DNA from 2 places in the Pseudoalteromonas sp. K222D genome. Region 1 is predicted to be linked to the other one. Evidence: predicted binding sites of a transcription regulator. Region 1 holds the regulator's gene; the other holds the start of a gene.

Region 1 (3,432 bases):
CTGCCTGTATTTCACTTGGTTGAATTACATCACCGGTATCATTACCCCATGCATTACGCTTATAAGTAATTACCGCTGCTAATTGCTTTATAGAGAGCTGTTTAGCAAAGGCTTGCATGGCTGTGCCGGGGCTTCCGTGAATAACAATATCAATGTGGTCTTTTATATCGCCAAGCACTATCGGGCTGCCTTTAAGTGCAGGAAAAACGCCTGGCAAACCTAACCCTGTGGGCTGATGACATGCAGCACAATTGGCCATATACACTTGCTCACCCAAAGTCATTAATTCTTCTTTAGGGAGTGTTTGGTCAAGTAATGCAGCATCTGCTGCTGCTGCTTTTTGCTTTGCTTGTTTAGCATCTGCTAGCCAAACTTTAAAATCGGCCTCTGACTTAGCCTCTACTACCACTGGCATAAAGCCATGATCTTTACCGCATAGCTCAGCACACTGACCGCGATAAATACCGACTTCGTTTATGTTGGTCCACGTTTCGTTAATAAACCCCGGGTTTGCATCTTTTTTAATAGCAAAATCGGGCACCCACCAAGAATGAATAACATCGTCGGAGGTCATTAAAAAGCGTACTTTTTTATTGATCGGTAATACCAGAGGCTTATCTACCTCAAGTAAATAGTTGGGGTTTTTATCGGCTAGGTTAGCAATTTCATTTTGCGGTGTGGCAAGTATTGAGTAAAACTCAACATCTTCCCCCATATATTCGTAATGCCATTTCCATTGTGAACCAGTTACTTTAATAGTGATATCCGCTTTACTGGCATCTTCCATCGCTATTAATGTTTTAGTTGCGGGGACTGCCATTGCTATTAAAATAACAAATGGAATTGCTGTCCAGAGTATTTCTACTTTGGTACTTTCGTGAAATTGAGCAGCAACTGCTCCTTTAGATTTACGATGATGAATAAGTGCCCAAAACATAACGGCAAATACAATCACGCCTATTACACAGCATATTAAAAATATGGTCATGTGTAGTTGATAAACATTATTACTTATATCGGTTACGCCTTTGCGCATATTATATTGGCTATTTGCCAATGCTAACTGCGGAAAAACAAACAATATAAGCCACAAGGTAGAGCTCAATTTACCCATGTGACAGCTCCTTTAATACTGTTGCGAGTGCAAAACAAAAAGACATAAGCTTTAAATGCCAATTTGTTATTTTTTATTTTTGTATTGCTGCCGGATATATAAATATATTTTCTCAAAACTAAAGCTGTGAGTTATTGTTAGTCCAGCCCATTAACAATTAGTTAATAATTGAACAACTAGCAAGTTTTAGTTTGAAAAATAATCAAATAATATTAGGGGATTAGCGTAAATATGGGATTTATTTAATTTTGTTCTAAGCAGGAAGTGAGCAACAGCAAGGGTTACAAATAAAAAGACAGCGATAACGAGTATTAAATACTTAAATGATAAAAAACATAAACTTAATATAATTTTTTCATTGCAGCGGAATTTTCACAAAAAAAAGGCAAAAAAAAGCGCACTAAAAAGTGCGCATTAATTATCTGAGCTATTAAATTATGCCGATATTTTACATAGCTATAACAGCTTAATTGTCACATCCAGTCAGCATTACGAATAACCCCAACAGCTAAGCCTTCAATATTAAAAGATTCGTTTTCAAGATCCACTTCTATCGACGAAAATTCTTTATTTTCAGCATGCAATAATACTTTTTTGCCTGCTTTTTCTAAGCGTTTTACCGTTACATCGTCATCAACGCGGGCAACAATAACTTGGCCATTTTCGGCAACTTGAGTGCGATGAACAGCCAGTAAATCACCATCCATAATACCAATATCTCGCATGCTCATACCATTTACACGCAATAAAAAATCGGCAGCGGGTTTAAACATTAACGGGTCAATTTTACAATGGCTCTCAACATGTTGTTGCGCCAAAATAGGTTCGCCGGCAGCTACACGGCCTATTAACGGTAAACCAAGTTGTTCTGGTTCATCTTCTTCAATAAGTTGAATACCACGGCTAGCGCCTGGTTTCATTTTAATAGCGCCTTTTTTAGCCAGCGCTTTTAAATGCTCTTCTGCTGCATTAGCACTTTTAAAGCCTAATGTTTGTGCAATTTCTGCGCGTGTAGGAGGCATACCAGTGTCTTTAATAAACACTTTAATAAGTTCGAGTATTTGCGCTTGGCGGTTAGTTAATGGTCGCATACAACTGGTTTTCCATACAGTACATTTAACTGTGAGTATATACAGTTATCTGAAAATCGCAAATTTAAATTACTCCTCGCCTTTGCTTCCAAAGGTGGCATTGGTCTAAGCTTAAAATTACCAAGTAAATTACAGATAAAATTACGCAGATCACGATAGTGTTAGTTTTACGTTACATTAATTACATAACTACTAAGTTGTTGCTGTTATTAAAAATTAGTTAACTATCGTTTTTGTAATGGGCCTTAACTTCATCAATGTGAATTAACGGAGAGTGTTATGAATATCACTGTAGCGGTAATAATTAACGGTCCTAAACGTAAAGTATGGGCGGCAATAACTGACATCGAAAACAGTGCCAATATGCTGTCTGGCATTATTGATGTAAAAATAATCGAGAAGCCACCACAAGGGCTAGTGGGCCTAAAATGGTTAGAAACACGAAAAATTTTTGGCAAAGCAGCCTCAGAAACCATGTGGATCACCGAAGCTGTTACTAATGAATACTATTGCACTCGCGCAGAAAATGGCGGGGCAGTTTATACCACTAAGCTGTCACTTACCGCCGCCGAACCTAGCACCTGTTTAACCATGACTTTTTCTGATAGCTCTGAGTCTATTTGGGTAAAAATGATCTCTGCAGTGATAGGGTTTTTTCTTAAAAGTTCGATGCGTAAAATGCTAAAAAAAGATCTCGATGAAATTAAGCACTATGTAGAAAGCAAAAAGTAGCACTGTATTACCATGCAGTAGCTGCACTAATTTGGCTATCATATCGCCATGAAAAATCGTATTATCGGTTATCGTTTTCAACCTTTAAAGGAGTAACAATGAGTATTTGGCATCAACCTATTACTTTAGCGTTTTGTAAGCAGTTAGACCAAGGCATAAATGGCCAAGGTACACTGATGAAAACCATGGGGATTGAAATAACTGAAATTGGTGATGATTACTTAGTTGCCACTATGCCAGCAATTCCTGCGCACCATAACCCTATAGGCATGGTGCATGGCGGAGCAAACGTGGTTTTAGCCGAAAGTGTTGCCAGCTACGCGGCTAATTTTGTGGTCGACTTCACTAAATTTTATTGTGTAGGGCAAGAGATCAGTGCCAGCCATTTAAAAGCCTCGCGTAATGGCACCTTAACCGCCACCGCAAAAGCGTTTCATATTGGCAAACGTAGCTCAGTATGGGAAATAAAAATAACGAATAGTCGCGGCGAGCTTT
Region 2 (3,432 bases), on a different contig from region 1:
TTTAAATAATAGCTCTGTAGTTAACCTGTAACAGAGCTTTTTTTATAACTCGACTTTTTATAAGGCGTTTTTTGGCCACGTTTAACAAAACGCTTTTTAGCTGAAGTTTTAGGCAGCTTTGCAAATACATTGCTATCGCAATTTGCAGCTTGTTGTACAAAACTATTTAAGTCGGCAAGTAAAGGCTGTAAAAATTGCTGATAGCTTATTACTTGCTGTGCAATATCACCTAAGCTCGATTCCCATTTAGCGGTTAAATCGGGGCGAACTAAACCTTGCGGCAGCACGCTAATAAGTGCACTCCCGGTTTCGGTTGCTTTAATTAATTTGCCTTCACGTTTTAAAAAACGGCGTTTAAATAATAATTCAATGATCCCCGCTCGCGTTGCCTCTGTGCCTAAGCCATCGGTGTCTTTAAGTACTTTTTTTATCTGTGGATCTTGTACATAGCGGCTTATGCCTGTCATGGCTGCAAGTAAAGTCGCATCACTAAAGTGCGCTGGCGGAGAGGTATATTTTTCAACAACCTCCCCTTGCGAGCAAAAAAGTAACATGTCTTTTGTTAAAGGCGGTAGCGTGGCTTCATCTTTCAATTCAGACTTACCCATTAGCACCTTAAAACCCAAGCTTACATCTTGCTTTGCATTTGCTTTAAATAACCCGCCAGCAATAGTTATCTCTGCTTTAGTTTCGTTGTAAATATAGTCGGGATAAAACTGTATTAAATAATGACGACATATTAATTGATAAACCTTTGTCTCATCGCTACCTAAACTTGCCGACTTTAACTGTTTTGCCGTAGGGACAATGGCGTGATGCGCAGCCACTTTTGAATCGTTAAAACATTTACTACGTTTTTTACTATCAGCTGCTTTTACTAACTCAACACCTTGCCCGCCATTAGTGCTTATAGCTTTTAAAATAGCAGACGCATCTTGGTGATGATCATTAGGTAAGTAGCGGTTGTCTGAACGCGGGTAGGTAATTAACTTATGACGCTCATAAAGAGTTTGGCATATATCCAGCACCTTTTGCGCTGGCATAGCAAATGCTTTTGCCGCGTCTATCTGCAAAGCAGATAAGTTATAAGGCAGTGGCGCAGTTTGTTTTTTTTGCTTTTGTTCAAGCGCCGTTAGCTCAGCATTTTGCTGTGTGATACGCGAGGCTACGTTTTCAGCCAATGCTTTATTTAATACTCGCCCTTCTTCGTCTTGATAAGGCTCACATGCCTTACTGGGTATCCATTTTGCACTAAATGATTGTTTTTCGGGGGTGACTAAGTGGGCTAATACTTCATAAAATGGCTTCGATACGAAATTTGCTATGTCATTATCTCTATTAACCACCAAGCCAAGTATGGGTGTTTGTACTCGTCCCACAGAAAGTACGTTACCAAACCCAGCTTTTTGCCCTGCTAAAGTATAAGCGCGGGTTAAATTCATACCAAACAACCAATCAGCACGAGAGCGCGCTAAGGCTGAAACGCTCAACGGAATAAACTCACGGTTAGATCGCATAGTCGTTAATGCTTTTTTTACTGCAGCTAAGTTTAAATCACTAATTAATAAGCGTTGAATATGCTGCTTTTTAGTTTTACTTATTTTGGCTTCTTCAATAACTTGATCGACAAGTAATTGCCCTTCTCTATCGGGATCGCCTGCATGCACTAGTGCTATAGCCTGTTTGATTAGCTTTTTTAACACAGTAAGTTGCTTGCGAGTTTTAGTTTTTGCTTTTAATTGCCACTGCTCAGGAATGATAGGTAGGTGCTCAAACTGCCACTTTTTAAAGCGCTCATCATAGTCATCGGGCTCGGCTTGCTCGAGCAAATGACCAATACACCAAGATACGCAATCACCATTTGCAACTTCAATGTAGCCATCGTGCTTTTTGTGCGGTTTTGGTAACGCGTCGGCAATAGCACGCCCTAATGACGGCTTTTCGGCAATATAGAGTTTCATAAGCAAGCTCTTTTACTGTTTATATACACAGTAGTTTAGCATATCAATTCACAGCGTGGGATGTTTTTATTAAACCGTACTATTTAACAACTCTGAGGTATTTGGCTGAGGTGGTGACTTTTAGTCAATTTTGACTAAAAGTCACCTGTAATCAATTACACTTAGTTTGCTTAAACCAAGTGTGTTTTTAATAAAATGACTGCTACCTTACATCGATAGGATCAGACTCTTTGGCCTTTCCTTGTAAAATAGATATTTCAACGCGACGATTACGACGGCGATCTTCATTGCTGTCATTTGGCACTAACGGCCGGGTTTCAGCACGCCCTACTACCATCATTCTATTTTTATCAAATCCAACTACTTTTTGCAGCTCACTGGCTACTGCAACTGCACGCTTAGATGAAAGATCCCAGTTATTAATATATAACTCGTTTGAAACCTGAAAATCGTCAGTATGCCCAGACACGGTAATTTCTCCAGGCACATCTTTTAATAGCACGCCAATTTCTTGAATAATGGGTTTAAACTTAGGTTGTAAAAATGCGCTACCCGAAGGGAAAGAGCCATTTTCACGAATACGAATAATTATTTGCTGCCCTAATGATTCAAGCTCTATGGCACCATCAATTATTTGTTTTTCTAATTGCTGAGCGATTTTTTTAACTAAGTCGTTTGTTTGCTGTTGATCGGCCGCTGAAATTGCTTGCTCCGATGCTTGCTCTTTGGAAGTACTACGCGACTCGCCACCACGTTTATCGCCCCGCTGCTCTTGCCTTCCGCCTGCTGAGCTTTCATCACCTGCCTGAAACTCTAACATTTGCTGGGTCATTTCTACCGTTTGCTGTTGAATTGTTTCAATTGGGGTAGGCTCTGGCTTGCCCGGAGTAAACTCCATAGCAATAACTGATGTGCCTTTGGGAATATCTTTAACTTCTATTTTATTTTGTACACCAAATGCAAATTTCATCGAACCGGCAATTTGTTTAAATTTAAGTACATCCATTTCAGAAAACGCAAGCAAGAGCACAAAAAAGCACATTAATAGCGACATTAAATCTGCGAATGTCCCCATCCACGCAGGTAAACCTGGGGGTGGGCACTTGCACTCTTGATCAGACATAGTTAATCCTCAGTGTTTACTTTACGTTTTGATTCTGCAAGATAGTTTTTCAAAATACCTTCTATTACTTTTGGATTTTGACCATCTTGAATACCTAAAACCGCATCTAAAATTAAACGTTGATTCATTGCCTCTTCGTCTTTACGCAGCTCCAATTTTGTTTGAATAGGAATAGCAACTACGTTAGCTAAAAATGCGCCGTATAATGTGGTTAACAATGCCACCGCCATAGCCGGACCAATTGCTTTAGGATCATCCATATTAGATAACATCGCAACTAAGCCTATTAAGGTGCCTATCATTCCCATTGCTGGGGCTATATCACCCAAAGATTTAAATAAAGTAGCA

Evidence for each region. Region 1 encodes LexA, which represses DNA repair genes until DNA is damaged. Its sites were predicted from a motif close to TACTGTATNNNNATACAGTA; they were not measured.
Region 2: a site for LexA is predicted at 1,975-1,994, ahead of J5X91_RS06585 (DNA topoisomerase III). Genes of this name have one in related genera too.

The regions. Positions count from the first base shown of each region.
Region 1 covers NZ_JAGGDL010000019.1:64,451-67,882, forward strand. The annotation lists gene coxB (cytochrome c oxidase subunit II) at 1-1,114, opposite strand, end outside; gene lexA (transcriptional repressor LexA) at 1,588-2,205, opposite strand; gene J5X91_RS11105 (SRPBCC family protein) at 2,485-2,937, shown strand; gene J5X91_RS11110 (hotdog fold thioesterase) at 3,036-3,432, shown strand, end outside.
Region 2 covers NZ_JAGGDL010000008.1:114,077-117,508, reverse strand. The annotation lists gene J5X91_RS06585 (DNA topoisomerase III) at 21-1,961, opposite strand; gene J5X91_RS06580 (flagellar motor protein MotB) at 2,164-3,084, opposite strand; gene pomA (flagellar motor protein PomA) at 3,087-3,432, opposite strand, start outside.